DNA from 2 places in the Amycolatopsis sp. NPDC049691 genome. Region 2 is predicted to be linked to the other one. Evidence: riboswitches for the same ligand, from Rfam matches in the RefSeq annotation. Region 2 holds a riboswitch; the other holds the start of a gene.
The links. A riboswitch is a leader RNA that binds a small molecule or an ion and turns the genes downstream of it on or off. The one in region 2 is predicted to bind thiamine pyrophosphate.
Positions count from the first base shown of each region.

Region 1: linked by a shared signal. The riboswitch ahead of AB0J40_RS16730 (thiamine ABC transporter substrate-binding protein) and the one ahead of thiC (phosphomethylpyrimidine synthase ThiC) in region 2 are both predicted to bind thiamine pyrophosphate.

Region 1 is NZ_JBFANX010000006.1:340,265-347,950, reverse strand. It holds gene AB0J40_RS16760 (AlkA N-terminal domain-containing protein) at 1-941, opposite strand, end outside; gene ychF (redox-regulated ATPase YchF) at 1,044-2,126, shown strand; gene AB0J40_RS16750 (ArsR family transcriptional regulator) at 2,181-2,768, shown strand; gene AB0J40_RS16745 (hypothetical protein) at 2,768-3,235, shown strand; gene AB0J40_RS16740 (hypothetical protein) at 3,438-3,566, opposite strand; gene AB0J40_RS16735 (4a-hydroxytetrahydrobiopterin dehydratase) at 3,641-3,925, opposite strand; TPP riboswitch at 3,958-4,064, shown strand; gene AB0J40_RS16730 (thiamine ABC transporter substrate-binding protein) at 4,087-5,139, shown strand; gene AB0J40_RS16725 (iron ABC transporter permease) at 5,250-6,806, shown strand; gene AB0J40_RS16720 (ABC transporter ATP-binding protein) at 6,806-7,686, shown strand, end outside.
Region 2 is NZ_JBFANX010000005.1:380,751-388,436, forward strand. It holds gene AB0J40_RS14455 (glycoside hydrolase family 15 protein) at 1-906, opposite strand, end outside; gene AB0J40_RS14460 (trypsin-like peptidase domain-containing protein) at 1,109-2,020, shown strand; TPP riboswitch at 2,059-2,180, shown strand; gene thiC (phosphomethylpyrimidine synthase ThiC) at 2,174-3,811, shown strand; gene thiD (bifunctional hydroxymethylpyrimidine kinase/phosphomethylpyrimidine kinase) at 3,808-4,611, shown strand; gene AB0J40_RS14475 (hypothetical protein) at 4,650-5,009, opposite strand; gene AB0J40_RS14480 (helix-turn-helix domain-containing protein) at 5,161-5,520, opposite strand; gene AB0J40_RS14485 (NADP-dependent oxidoreductase) at 5,649-6,572, shown strand; gene AB0J40_RS14490 (phosphatidylinositol-specific phospholipase C domain-containing protein) at 6,569-7,579, opposite strand; gene thiD (bifunctional hydroxymethylpyrimidine kinase/phosphomethylpyrimidine kinase) at 7,683-7,686, shown strand, end outside.

The DNA of each region.
Region 1 (7,686 bases), on a different contig from region 2:
ACGGCCGCCACCACCGGGGCCAGCGCCGGGTCGGCGCCGAGGACCCGCGCCACCGCCGCCGGGTCGGCGTCCAGGTCCAGCAGCCGGCGCACGCGGCTGACCGCGCTGCCCAGGTCGCGCAGGTCGGTGAGGCTCAGCTCGCACCGCACGTGGTCGGCCGACGGCGTCAGCCGGACGACCCCGGTGCCGTGCGCGAGCCGCAGCGTCCGCGCGTAGAACGTCGACGTCACCTCTTCGACCCCCGGCAGCGCGTGCGCCGCGAAGAACCGAAGCAACCCAGCCGCGTCGAAGGGCGGTCTGAACGGCAGCCGGAGGCTGAGCCGGGTTCCGCTCACGTCGTGCCGGCGTCGTGACGCGGCGAAGGCGCGAAGCTGCGACGGCGTCGTCGCGAACACCTCGCGGATCGTCTCGTTGAACTGCCGCACGCTGGAGAAGCCCGCCGCGAACGCGACGTCCGTCAGCGGCAGCCCCGACATCTCGATCAGCAGCCGGGCCGAGTGCGCGCGGTGCGCCCGGGCCAGGGCGAGCGGGCCCGCACCCAGCTCGGCGGTGAGCACCCGGCCGAGCTGACGTTCCGAATAGCCGAGCCGCCGCGCCAGGCCCGGGACGCCTTCGCGCTCCACCGTCCCGTCGGAGATCAGTCGCATCGCCCGCGCGGCGAGGTCGGCGCGCACGTTCCAGTCCGGCGAGCCCGGCACCGCGTCGGGCAGGCAGCGGCGGCACGCGCGGAACCCGTTGGCCTGCGCGGCCGCCGACGTCGGGAAGAACCGGACGTTCCGCTCCTTCGGCGTCGACGCCGGGCACGACGGACGGCAGTAGATGCCGGTGGTGCGGACCGCCATGATGAACTGGCCGTCGAAGCGCGAGTCGCGGGCGGTGACCACGCGGTAGCAGCGCTCGGCGTCGCGCCAGAGCGCCGGTGCTTCCGTCGATGTGACCATGGATTCGAGCATGCCAGCAGGTCAGCGCGGTCGCTGGCGGAAATCCGACGCCGCGTTGGGTGCGTGGGGCTCGAGCGGAACAGCCACGTAGACTGCGGGGTCGTGAGCCTCACCCTCGGTATCGTCGGCCTGCCCAACGTCGGCAAGTCCACCCTGTTCAACGCGCTGACCCGCAACGACGTGCTCGCCGCGAACTACCCGTTCGCGACGATCGAGCCGAACGTCGGCGTCGTGCCGCTGCCGGACCCCCGGCTGGACAAGCTGGCCGAGCTGTACAAGTCGGAGAAGACGGTCCCGGCCGTGGTGTCCTTTGTGGACATCGCGGGCATCGTGAAGGGCGCCTCCGAGGGTGCCGGGCTGGGCAACAAGTTCCTCGCGAACATCCGTGAGGCCAACGCGATCTGCCAGGTCATCCGCGTGTTCGACGACCCCGACGTGGTGCACGTCGACGGCCGGATCGACCCGTCGAGCGACATCGAGACGATCAACACCGAGCTGATCCTCGCCGACCTGCAGACCCTCGACAAAGCGCTGCCGCGGCTGGAGAAGGAAGCGCGGACGAAGAAGGAGAACAAGCCCGCGCTCGACAACGCCCAGAAGGCGAAGGAGATCCTCGACGCCGGGCGCACGCTCTTCCAGGCGCAGAAGGAAGTCGACTTCGACGCGCTGCGCGAGCTGAGCCTGCTCACCACGAAGCCGTTCCTGTACGTCTTCAACGCCGACGAGTCGGTGCTCACCGACGAGGCCCGCCGCGAGGAGCTGACGAAGCTGGTCGCGCCGGCGGACGCGGTGTTCCTCGACGCGAAGGTCGAGGCGGAGCTGCTGGAGCTGGACGACGAGGAGTCGGTGCGCGAGCTGCTCGAGTCGGTCGGCCAGCCGGAGCCGGGCCTGTACGCCCTCGCCCGCGCGGGCTTCCACACCCTCGGCCTGCAGACGTACCTGACGGCGGGCCCGAAGGAGTCCCGCGCCTGGACGATCCCCCAGGGCGCCACGGCCCCCCAGGCGGCGGGCGTTATCCACACGGACTTCGAACGCGGCTTCATCAAGGCGGAGATCGTCTCCTACGACGACCTGATGGAGGCGGGCTCGATGGCGGCGGCCCGGGCGGCGGGCAAGGTCCGCATGGAGGGCAAGGACTACGTCATGGCCGACGGCGACGTGGTCGAGTTCCGCTTCAACGTCTGAGAACCCTCAACTACTGGTTGTTACTTTCATTGGGCGCAGGATATACTGCGTCCAATGAAAGCTTCGCCGAGCTTGCTGCCCCTGCTGCGGTCGCGAATGCAGGGTGAGCTGCTCGCGCTGGTCCTGCTGCACCCGGAGCGCGAGTACAGCATCACCGAACTCGCCGAGGCTTGCGGTGTCACGCCCACGGCCGTGCTGCGCGAAGTCGAGCGGCTGGTCGGCGGCGGCATCCTGGCCGACCGGCGGGTGGGCCGGAGCCGGCTCGTCAAAGCCCGTACCGACACCCCGCTCTACCGCCCGCTGAGCGACGTCATCGCGGTCACGTTCGGGCCGATGTCCCTGCTCGCCGAGGTCCTCTCCGGGCTGGCGGGCGTCCGCGAGGCCTACATCTACGGGTCCTGGGCCGCGCGCTACAGCGGCGAACCGGGGCCGCCGCCTGGTGACGTCGATGTCCTCGTCGTCGGTTCGCCCGATCCGGACGAGCTCTTCGACCTGGCCGAGAGCGTGTCGCGACGGCTGGGCCGCGAGGTCAACGTGCACCGGATTTCGCCCGAGTCGTGGGCGGCGGACACGGCGGATCCGTTCCTCACCAGCGTTCGCGAACGTCCGCTGGCTCGGCTGAACCTCGAGCAGGAGTCCTGATGCCCCAGTGGAACCAAGGGCGCGAACGGATCGACGCCTTCATCGCGCGCGGCGCCATCGAGCACGTTCCGGCGTCGCGGGAGGCCGCCGAGGCCGAGCTGGTCCGGGCCCGCACCCACCTCGCTTCGGCGCGGCAGCTGCAGGACACCGACCCCGAAGGCGCGTACACGCTGGCCTACGACAGCGCGCGCCGGGCGCTGGCGGCCGTCCTGCAGAACCAGGGCCTGCGGGTGACGAGCCGGGGTGGGCACGTGACCGTCTACGAGGCGGTACTCGCCCAGCTGGACCCGCCGCTGGGACACGTCCTGCGGCCCTTCAACCGGATGCGAGCCCGGCGCAACGAGGTCGCCTACCGATCTTCGGAGGCTCCGTCGATGACCGCCGAGGACGTCGCGGCCGACGTGCCGAAGGTGCTGGCGCTCATCGAAGTGGCCGAAAAGGCGATCCCGAACATGCCGCGCTACTGAGCGGCGCGGCCTGGCCCGGGAGCCAGGCCGGCGACCGGCTCAGCCGAAGAGGCCCAGCAACGCGATCGCGATCAGCACGACCGCGGGGGCGAGTGCGTTGATCCAGGCGCGCTGGGCGGGCGTGGGGGCGGTGCTGTTCATGGCGTTTCCTAGGGCCGAAACCGATGCTTCCGCCTGCTCAGCGCGCTGATCATGCCCTTCGTTAGCGGCTGTGATCGAATTCACCGGCATCCGGGTGACGACGTCCCCGTGCGGTGAACCAGAGCACTCCGCCCGCCGCCGCCACCATCGTCGCGAATGCCGCCGTCCCGACCACGATCGCCTGGGTCATGCCATCCCTCCATAGCAGTGCCGTTTACCGAGAGACGCCGAAACCGCGAAAAAGTGCACCCAGAGTTACCGACGTCACATCGAGTCGAGCACCGCGTCGATCTGCGCCGCGAGGGCGAAGTCCTTCTCCGTCAGGCCGCCCGCCGAATGGGTCGAGAGCCGGAACGTCAGCGTGCGCCAGCGGATGTCGATGTCCGGGTGGTGGTCGGCCGCTTCGGCCAGCACCGCGACGCGGTCCACCACCTCGATCGCCTGCGGGAAGCTCGCCAGCTCCGCCTCGCGCGAGATCACCGCGCCGGCCCGCGTCCAGCCGGCGCCCAGCCGTTCGTCGGCCTCGGCGTCGCTCAAGATTTCCGTCATGTCTCCATGGTCGTACGTCCTGGACTACGCTGCACGGTTGCCACGGGAGTCCGGTCAGCCGGGCTGAGAGGCGGGTCACCCGCGACCGTTCGCACCTGACCGGATCATGCCGGCGAAGGGAGGGCTTTCCCTCCTCGTCCGGCGAAGTGCAGGAGGGGTAGATGAAACGCAGGGCTGTTCGCGCCGCGACGGCCGTCGCCGTCGTCAGCGTCGTCGCCGCGGGGTGCTCACTGTCGGACGGTGACGGTGGCACGCAGCAGACGCCCACCGTCACCCTCGTGACGCACGACTCCTTCCTGGCGCCGCAGGAGGTGCTCGACGCCTTCCAGAAGCAGTCGGGCATCAAGATCTCGGTGCTCAAGCAGGGCGACGCCGGTTCGCTGACCAACAAGCTCGTGCTGACCAAGGCCAACCCGATCGGCGACGTCGCGTACGGCGTCGACTCGACCTTCGCCTCGCGCGCGCTCTCCGAAGGCGTCTTCGAGCCCTACACCAGCCCGGAGGCCGACCGCGGGCCGCAGCGCTACGCCGTCGACCCCGAGCACCGGCTGTCCGCGGTCGACGTCGGCGACGTCTGCGTCAACGTCGACACGAACTACTTCACGAGCAAGGGCATCCCGGCGCCGGAGTCCTACGACGACCTCGCCGACCCGAAGTACAAGGACCTGCTGGTCGCCGAGGACCCGGCGACGGCGTCGCCCGGGCTGGCGTTCCTCCTCGGCACCATCGCGAAGTACGGCGAAGCCGGCTGGAAGGACTACTGGGCGAAGCTGAAGGCGAACGGGGTCAAGGTCGTCAGCGGCTGGGAAGAGGCCTACACCAAGGACTTCTCCGGCTCGTCCGGCAAGGGGCCGCGCCCGATCGTCGTCTCGTACGCCTCTTCGCCCGCCGCCGAGGTGGGCGACGACGGCAAGCCGCGCACCAAGGCACTGCTCGACACCTGCTACCGGCAGGTCGAGTACGCCGGCGTGCTGGCGAACGGCAAGCAGGCCGAAAGCGCGCGCAAGGTCGTCGACTTCCTGCTGTCGCAGCAGTTCCAGGCGACGGTCGCGGCGAACATGTACGTCTACCCGGCGCGCCAGGGTGTCGACCTGCCCGCGGGCTGGGCGCAGGTCGCGCCGCTGCCGCAGAAGCCGCAGTCGCTCACGGCGGACCAGGTGCAGGCCGGGCGCGAGAAGTGGATCGGCGAATGGCGCACGCTCGTGCAGCAGTGACATCCGGGGCTCCGCCCCGGGCCGGGGGCTCCGCCACCCGGAGCCCCCGAAAAACGCCAGTCGTAGCCCCGCCCCGGACCGCGCGTGGCCTGGGCCTGGCACTGCTCGGGCTGGCCCCGATCGGGTTCCTGGTGGTGTTCTTCGCCTGGCCGGTGCTGGCGATCGTCGGCCGCGGGTTCGCCGCGGGCGGCCTGGACGTCGTCCTCGGCGACGCGCGGACCTGGCAGCTGGCCGGGTTCACCGTCGCGAGCGCGGCGGCGTCGACGGTGGTCGCGGTGCTGGCCGGGCTGCCGGTCGCGTTCCTGCTCGCGCGGGTGCGGCTGCCCGGCGCCGGCCTCGCGCGGACGCTCGTGCTGGTGCCGTTCGTGCTGCCGACCGTCGTCGTCGGCCTGGCGTTCCGGGCCCTCTGGCCGGACGGCGGCGTACTGCCGATCGTGCTGGCCAACGCGTTCTTCAACGTCGCCGTCGTCGCGCGGACCGTCGCCGGGCTGTGGACCCGGCTCGATTCGCGGACGACCGACGCCGCCCGCGCGCTGGGCGCGTCACCGTGGCGTGCGTTCCGTTCGGTGACGCTGCCCGCGCTGGCGCCCGCGATCGCCTCCGCCGCGGCCGTGGTGTTCCTGTTCTGCGCCACCAGTTTCGGCGTCGTCCTGATCCTCGGCGGCGCGCGCTACCGGACCCTGGAAACCGAGATCTACCTGCGGACGGTCGACCTGCTGGACCTGTCGGGCGCGGCGGCGCTGTCCCTGATCCAGTTCGCCGCCGTCGTCGCCGCGCTGGTGCTCGGCGGGCTGGCGCGGCGGCGCAAGGACGGTGCCCGGATCGGTTCCGGCGGGCCGCGGCGGCCGCGGGGCGGCGAGTGGTGGGTCGTCGGCGCCGCGGGGGTCGTCCTGGCGTTGCTGGTGACGCCGATCGTCGCGCTGCTCGCCGAGTCGGTGTCCACTCCGGACGGTTGGAGCTTCGCCGGTTATCGGGCGCTGGCCGGCACCGGTGAGAAGGGCACGCTGCAGGTGTCCGGCTGGGACGCGGCGGTGAACTCGCTGAAGGTGGCGATCGACGCGACGCTGCTCGCGATGGTCGTCGGCGTGCTCGCGTCCGTGGTGCTGGTGGCGCTGCGGCGCTCGCCCGCGAAAGCCGCGCGTGGGCTGGGCGAGACCATGGACGCCGTCCTGATGCTGCCGCTCGGCGTGTCCGCGGTGACGGTCGGGTTCGGCTACCTGGTGACGCTCGACGCGCTGCCCGGCGACCTCCGGACGTCGCCCTACCTCGTGCCACTGGCCCAGGCGCTGGTGATCATCCCGCTGATCGTGCGGATGGTGCTGCCGGTGCTGCGCTCGGTCGACGTCCGGTCGCGGCAGGCCGCGTCGACGCTGGGGGCGAGCCCGCTGCGGGTGTGGCGGGAGATCGACCTGCCGCTGACGCTGCGGCCGCTGGTCGCGGCCGCGGGCTTCGGGTTCGTCGTCGCGCTCGGCGAGTTCGGCGCGACGAGCTTCCTCGCCCGGCCGACGGCGCCGACGCTGCCGGTCGCGATCGCTTCCCTGCTGGGACGCCCGGGGGAGCTGAACAACCAGATGGCGTACGCCGCGTGCGCGCTGCTGATGCTCGTGACGGTGCTGGCGGTCGCGCTGATCGACCGGCTCGGGCGCGGCCGGGTGGGAGAGTTCTGATGGCGCTGTCGGTGCGGGACCTGACCGTCCACTACGGAGACTTCGCGGCGGTCCGCGACGTCCGGCTGGACATCGCCGACGGCGAGGTGCTGGCGCTGCTCGGCCCGTCGGGCTCGGGGAAGTCGACGCTGCTGCGCGCGATCACCGGGCTGGAGCCGTCGGCGCGCGGCAGCGTGAGCTGGGACGGCGACGACCTCGGCGCGGTGCCGGTCCACCGGCGCGGCTTCGGGCTGGTGTTCCAGGACGGCCAGCTGTTCGGTCACCGCGACGTGGCGGCGAACATCGCGTTCGGCCTGCGGATGCACGGGGTGCCGCGGGCTTCGTGGGCGCCGCGCGTGGCGGAGCTGCTGGAGCTGGTGGGTCTCTCGGGTTTCGAACGACGGCGGGTGACGGAGCTGTCCGGCGGGCAGGCCCAGCGGGTCGCGCTGGCTCGTGCGCTGGCACCGGAGCCGCGGCTGCTGCTGCTCGACGAGCCACTGTCCGGTTTGGACGCCGGCCTGCGCGAGCAGCTGGCGATCGACCTGGCGGACCTGTTGCGCCGCAGCAAGATCACGGCGTTGCTGGTGACGCACGACCAGGAGGAGGCGTTCACGCTGGCCGACCGGGTGGCGGTGCTGGACGCGGGCGAAGTGCGCCAGGAGGGCGCGGTCCGCAGGGTGTGGCGCAACCCGGCGGACGACGACGTGGCCCGGTTCCTGGGGGTGACGACGTTCGTCGCGGGTGTCGCGGCCGGCGGGCTGGTGCAGACGCCCTTGGGCGACGTCGGCTTGCCGGAGGTGACCGACGGCCCAGTGCGGCTGGGGTTGCGGCCGCACGCGCTACGGGTGGCTTCCGAGGGCGTGCCGGGCGAGGTCACCGCGGCGGTGCACCGGCGCGAACA
Region 2 (7,686 bases):
GCGCTCGGCGTCGGTCTTCAGCGACGACGGCGGCTTGCTCACCCCGCGCAGGTACTGCTGCCACCCGCGGTCGTAGGCGCGCGTGATGTCGCGGACGCCGCGTCGCTGCGACGCCTGCGCGCTGCCGAGCGCGTCGGCGGCCTTCGCGCCCATGCCGAGCGCGAGGGTGACGTGCCGGTTGCGGAGGCCGTCGGCGGTCGTCTGCCCGGTCAGCACGACGTTGCCCTTCGCGGCGGTGTCGTAGGTGTTCAGCTTGAAGGTCTTGGTGAGCTGAGTGTTCCCGTCGGACGCGCCCGCGTAGCCGACGCTCGTCTTGGTGAACGCGGGCTTGGCGGTCAGCGCGGCCGAGTTCGTGGCGTCCTGCGCGGTGACAGCGTCGCCCTTGCGCGCGGCCGAGTCGTCGGAGCCGTCGTTGGTCAGGTCCGGGTCGGCGACCGCGTAGAGCTGGTAGGGCCGCCCGGTGAGCGACTGGAAGTCGACGTCCACCAGCACCGTCGTGGCGGCCGGGTCGGTGACGTAGGTCTTGCGGAGGCGCCAGCGGTGCTGGTCGTCGGTGATCGTCTGCTCGTAGGTCAGGCTGTCGTCGTCGGTCCGCCGGACCTGCTGGGACTTCGCGGTGTAGTCGGCCACGGCGAAGCTGCGGCCGTCGGTGACGACGAAGTTCATCGAGCGGACGCTCGGCGTCGAGAGGTCCGGGTAGTAGACCTCCGACAGCTGGCCGCCCTGGAGGGTGAACCAGACGTTGCTCGACCGGTCGTGGGCGGTCCCGAAGCCGGTCTTGTTCGCGGGCAGCCAGCTGGGATGGGCACCCGGGGCGCCGGGCGCCTCGCCCTGGGCCACCGCGGTCGCCGGGATCAGGCCGGTGACCAGCAGCCCGGCGAGGGCGCCGAACATGAGTTTGCGCATATCAACCCCACAGAAGATCGCTTCTGCACCGTTACAGAAGCGCTTTGGGAGTCTGCCGCCGAATCTTCACCGGCGCATGGTCCGATCCGGTGAACCACTGACCGTCACTGGTCCGGTCGGCGGTTCACGGACAGCGAACCCCGGGCTCACGATTTCGAGCGCATGCTTGTAGTACCTGCAACGGTGTAATCGAGGTGCTCCCATGGACGAGGCGATGGACGCCTACTCGCGCGCGGTCAGCACCGTCGCGAAGACCGTCACCCCGCACGTCGCCGGGGTGCAGCTCGCGCGCGGCAGCGGGTCGGCCGTCGTCTTCTCCGATGACGGCCACCTGCTCACCAACGCCCACGTCGTCGACGACCACCGGCGCGGTGTCGCGACCTTCGCCGACGGCAGCGAGGTGCCCTTCGACGTCGTCGGCGCCGATCCGCTGTCCGATCTCGCCGTGCTGCGGGCCCGGGGCGAGACCCCCGCGGCGGCTCGGCTGGGTGACGCCGACCGGCTCGTCGTCGGGCAGCTCGTCGTCGCCGTCGGGAATCCGCTCGGGTTCTCCGGCACCGTCACCGCCGGCGTCGTCAGCGCGCTCGGCCGGGCGCTGCCGGTGCGCCACGGCCGGGCTGGGCGGGTGATCGAGGACGTCATCCAGACCGACGCCGCCCTCAACCCCGGCAACTCCGGCGGCGCGCTCGCCGACTCCGCCGGGCGCGTCGTCGGCGTCAACACCGCCGTCGCCGGGGTCGGCCTCGGGCTCGCCGTGCCGATCAACGCGACCACCCGGCGGATCATCGACACGCTCGTCGTCGAGGGCCGCGTGCGGCGCGCGTACCTCGGCGTCGTGGGCGTGCCCGCGCCGCTGCCGGACGACGTCGCCGAGCGCACCGGGCAGCAGGCCGGGCTGCGGGTGCGCGAAGTCGTCGCCGGCGGGCCCGCGGACCGGGCCGGGCTGCGCGCCGGGGACCTCGTGCTGACGGTGGGGCGCACCCGTGTGTCGGACGCCCAGGGCATCCAGCGCCAGCTGTTCGCGGAGGTGATCGGCACCGCACTGCCGATCACCGTGCTGCGCAACGGCGCCATGGTCGACGTCTACGCCACTCCGGCCGAGTTGGTCGGGTGACTTGAGTATCGCGCTCCGGCGTGGCATGGTCGGTGGCACAACACCAACGCGGGAGCTCGCGCCATGGCGGGCTGAGAGGGTGACTTGCGTTTCGCAGGCGTCACCGACCGCATGAACCTGACCGGGTAATGCCGGCGTAGGGAGTGAAAGTCGTTGACGACGCTGGAAAACAATGCTGCCGTCTCCGTGACCACCGGGCCGATCACCGGCTCGCGCAAGGTGTACCACCAGACCGAGTCCGGGCTGCGCGTCCCGGCCCGCCGGATCGATCTGTCCAACGGCGAACACTTCGACGTCTACGACACTTCGGGCCCGTACACCGATCCCGAAGCTTCGATCGACGTCCACAGTGGACTGCACCGGCTGCGGGCGGGCTGGGCCGACGGCCGCGAGCACAACACCCAGCTCGGGTGGGCCAAACAGGGCGTCATCACCCGCGAAATGGAGTACATCGCCGCACGCGAACGGGTTTCGCCGGAGTTCGTGCGCGACGAGGTGGCCCGCGGCCGCGCCGTGATCCCGGTCAACCGCAAGCACCCCGAGTCCGAGCCGATGATCATCGGCAAGAACTTCCTGGTGAAGATCAACGCCAACATGGGCAACTCGGCCGTCTGGTCCTCGGTCGAGGAAGAGGTCGACAAGATGGTCTGGGCGACCCGCTGGGGCGCCGACACGATCATGGACCTCTCCACCGGCAAGCGGATCCACGAGACGCGCGAGTGGATCATCCGCAACTCGCCCGTCCCGGTCGGCACCGTGCCGATCTACCAGGCCCTGGAAAAGGTCGACGGGGAGCCGGAAAAGCTGTCGTGGGAGGTCTACCGCGACACGATCATCGAGCAGTGCGAGCAGGGCGTCGACTACGTCACCGTGCACGCCGGCGTGCTGCTGCGCTACATCCCGCTGACCGCGCGGCGCGTCACCGGGATCGTCAGCCGCGGCGGGTCGATCATGGCCGCGTGGTGCCTGGCCCACCACCAGGAGTCCTTTTTGTACACGCACTTCGAGGAGCTCTGCAAGATCCTCCGGCAGTACGACGTCACGTTCTCCCTCGGCGACGGCCTGCGCCCCGGCTCGATCGCCGACGCCAACGACCGCGCCCAGTTCGCCGAGCTGGAAACCCTGGGCGAGCTGACGCACATCGCGCGCTCGCACGACGTCCAGGTGATGATCGAGGGCCCCGGCCACGTGCCGATGCACAAGATCAAGGAGAACGTCGAGCTGGAGGAAAAGCTCTGCGGCGAAGCACCGTTCTACACCCTCGGTCCACTCGCGACGGACATCGCGCCGGCGTACGACCACATCACGTCGGCCATCGGCGCGGCCCAGATCGGCTGGTACGGCACGGCGATGCTGTGTTATGTGACGCCGAAGGAGCACCTCGGCCTGCCGAACCGCGACGACGTGAAGACCGGCGTCATCACGTACAAGATCGCGGCGCACGCGGCGGACCTGGCCAAGGGGCACAAGTACGCGCAGGAGTGGGACGACGAGCTGTCGAAGGCGCGCTTCGAGTTCCGCTGGAACGACCAGTTCAACCTGTCCCTGGACCCGGACACCGCGCGTTCGTTCCACGACGAGACGCTGCCCGCCGAGCCGGCCAAGACCGCGCACTTCTGTTCGATGTGCGGGCCGAAGTTCTGCTCGATGCGGATCACGCAGGACGTCCGCAAGTACGCCGAGGAGCACGGTCTGTCCACTGTGGAGGCCATCGAAGCGGGGATGGCCTCGAAGTCCGCGGAGTTCACCGAGGCCGGCGGCAAGGTGTACCTGCCGGTGGTGCAGCCGTGACACCGCCGACCGCCCTCACCATCGCCGGCTCGGACTCCGGCGGTGGTGCGGGCATCCAGGCGGACCTGCGCACTTTCTTCGCCCACGGCGTCCACGGGCTGGTGGCGCTGACCGCGGTCACCGTGCAGAACTCCTTGGGTGTGCAGGGTTTCACGGAGATCCCGGCCGACGTCGTCACCGCGCAGATCAAGGCGGTGGCGGCGGACATGGGCGTCAACGCGGCCAAGACGGGCATGCTGGCGACGGCCGAGATCATCCGCGCGGTCGCGAAGACCCTGGACGAGACGGGGTTCGACTTCCCCCTGGTCGTCGACCCGGTCGCGGCCTCGATGACCGGGCATTCGCTGCTGCGCGAGGACGCCCTGGAGGCGATCCGCACGGAACTGTTCCCGCGCGCGACGCTGATCACACCGAACCTCGACGAAGTCGGCCTGCTGACGGGGATTTCGGTGTCCGACGAGGCTTCCCAGCGCGCGGCGGCGGACGCCCTGCTGGAGTTCGGTTCCCGCTGGGTCCTGGTCAAGGGCGGCCACATGCGGGGGACACGGGACTGCGTGGACCTCCTGTCGGACGGCCACGAGTACATCTCGTTGAGCGGCCCCCGGTTCGAGACGAAGAACACCCACGGCGGCGGCGACACGCTGGCGTCGTCGATCACGTCGTGGCTGGCGAAGGGCGCTTCGGTGCCGGACGCGGTGGCGAAGGGGAAGAAGTTCATCGAGCGCTGCGTGGCGGAGGGCTACCCGCTCGGCGCGGGTGTCGGGCCGGTGTCGCCGTTCTGGGTGCTGGACGGGTCGTGAGCGGTAAGGCGGGATCCAACCCGCCTTACCGTGGCTGCTCACCGGAACTCGTGCACGACCTCGATCGGGCCGACCATGTGCGCGTTGAACTCGTCGAGTTCCTCGGCCGGAACCCACAACTCCAGGATGGTCCTGCCCCCAGCCTGCTGGACCGGATAACGCTGGAGGAACTCCGACTCGACCCGAAAGCGAGTGACGTAGCCGACCCCGTGGTGTGGCACGTTCCACTCCCGGGCGATCTTGGTCGCGTACTCCTCGTTGAGTACCGGGTAGAAGATCGGTTGCTCCGGCAGACGAGGTGGCCAGGTGCGCCAGCCTGACTGCCGGACGAGTTCCAGCTCCTCCGGACCGGTCGGCCGCCACAGCACAGTGGTCGGCGTCGCCTCCTGCTGAACCACCGTGCCCCCTCCAATGTCAGTCGAGTGGATCGTCTTCCGGCGTCGGAGCCTACTGAGCAGTCTCATCTCCCTGCCAGCCGATTTCAGGCGATCCTGTGTTGCCGGATCATTCCGCTGACCACTCAAAGTGCGCAGTGAGGCGCCGAAGCCGCTAGCGGACCGGCTGCAGCTCCCGGCCGTCGTACTCCTCGCGGGCCGTCCTGATCCGGTCGAAGTTCGCCTGCGACCACGCGCTCAGCGCGATCAGGTGCGCCCCCACCTCCGCGCCCATCTCCGTCAGCGCGTACTCCACCGTCGGCGGGGTCGTCGGGTACACCGTGCGGGTCAGGAAGCCGTCGCGCTCCAGCTGGCGCAGGTTCTGCGTAAGCATCTTCTGGCTGATCCCGTCCACCGCGCGGCGCAGCTCGCCGAAGCGGTGCGGGCCGCGGGCCAGCGCGCCCAGCATCAGGGCCGTCCACTTGTTGGCCAGCAGGTCCAGCACGTCCCGGCACGGGCAGTTCCGGAGATACACGTCCCAGGGTCCGCCCTGGTCACAGGTAGTTTCCACGAGGTACCTACTTTACGGACAAGTGCCTTCTGGCGAAAAGTGACGAACGATCCGAGTATAGGAGGCGACCCGAACCAAGAAGGAGTGAAGAGATGCGCATCGTGACCCAGGAGACCCTCGGCGGGCCGGAGGTGCTCCGCGTCACCGAGGCACCGCGGCCGGAACCCGGGCCGACGGAGGTCCTGGTGCGGGTGAAAGCCGCCGGCGTCAACCCCGTCGACTGGAAGGTTCGCGCGGGCGGCGGGTTCCTCGGCGAGCCGCCGTTCACCGTCGGGTGGGACGTCGCCGGTGTCGTCGAGCGGATCGGCTTCGGTGCGACCGGCGTCCGCGAAGGCGACGAAGTCCTCGGAATGCCGTGGTTCCCGCGTCCCGCCAACGCCTACGCGGAGTACGTCACCGCGCCCTCGCGGCACTTCGTGCGCAAGCCGGCCGGGCTGTCGTTCGCCGAGGCCGCCGCGCTCCCCCTCGCCGGATTGACCGCCTGGCAGGGACTGGTGGACGTCGCGAACGTCCATGAAGGACAGCGGGTCTTCGTCGACGCCGCCGCGGGCGGGGTCGGCCACCTCGCCGTGCAGATCGCCAAGGCGCGCGGCGCGCACGTCATCGGCACGGCCAGCGCCGGGAAGCACGACCTGCTGCGCGAACTCGGAGTCGACGAGCCCATCGACTACCACGACGAGACCGCGACGGCGTCCGATGTGGACGTCTACTTCGGACTCGTCGGCGAGGACAGCGACCTGCGCTGGCTCCCCGCGATCAAGGAGGGCGGCCTGCTGATCGGCGTGCCCAGCGGCGTCGGCGACCGCGTCGAAAAGGCGGCGGCCGAGCGGAACGTGCGGACGAGCCGGATCCTCGTCGAGCCGGACCGCGGCGGGCTGACCGGCCTCGTCGGGCTGATCGAGGCCGGTCGGCTGAAGGTCCGCGTCGAGCAGACGTTCCCGCTGGAAGACGCCGCCAAGGCGCACGAGCTGGGTGAGTCCGGCCGGGTGTCCGGCAAGCTCGTGCTGACCGTCTAACCCCGCGCGAGCACCTGGGGCAGCACCGTCGTGAGCCCGGTCCAGTCCGAGGTGATGACCGACGCGTGCTGCTTCGCCAGGTCGGCGACGCGCTGGTTGGCCTGGTCGACCGTCGGGTTGTGGGCGTCGATGGCCGGCGCGACGTTCTGCCCGTCGGTCATCACCAGGTAGTAGTGGTTGGCGTCGTACCACCACGGCCCGGTCTGCGTGACCCACGCGTTCGCGTCGCCGTCGAACACGACGAACCACGGCTTGAGGTCGGCGGTGTACTTGTCCCGAGGGTCACCGCCGGCCGCGCCGTGCACGGTCGGGAAGATGTTCGCGTCGCCGAGCTTGCCCGCGGTCTTGAGCCCGACGAGGTAGCGCGCGTACTCGACGTCGGTGTGGAGCGTGTCGGTCGGGTTCCCCTCCTCGACCGTGCCCGGGATGATCTCGGTGATCACCCGGCCCCGCAACGCGTCCACCGACGGCCAGTTGTCCGCCTTGGCCGCGTCGTCGAGCGTGGCGTAGCTCCCGAGCAGTTCGGCCGGGCGGAACACGACGCTGCCGAGGTGCGCGCGGAACGTGGCGTCCAGCTCGTCCGGGCCCATGCCGGTGTTGTCCGAGAAGCCCGTCTTCATCTCGAGCTTCAGGGTGATCGGCGTGTGCCCCGGGTGGGCGGCCAGCCAGATCCGGATGTCGTCGAGGCAGTACTCGAGGTTCTTGTTCTTGCCACCGCTGTAGAGCTGCGCCGCCGAGGTCGCCGCGACGCAGTTGTTGTTGTTCCCCAACGGGTTCGAGTGGCTGACCTTCCACTCGTGGGTGAAGAAGTCCGGCCAGACGTCCAGCTCGATCAGCGACGAGCCGGCGTCGAGCGCCCTGGCCAGGTAGTCGTAGGCCGCCGGGTCGTACGTGTTGTGCACGCCGACCGTGGTGACGTGGGAAAGCTTCGGGCTGTCCGCGTGCGCTGCCGTCGCCCCCGAGAGCGCCAGCGCCGCCGTGAGGACGGCCACCGAGAAGAGCTTCATCCAGGCTCCTTCGAACGTGAGTAACGTTCACAATGTCTCACCGTGGTTGACTGTTGATGAAGCAAAAGAGGCTGATTGGCCTAGACCAGAAGTCGGGAAAGACATGA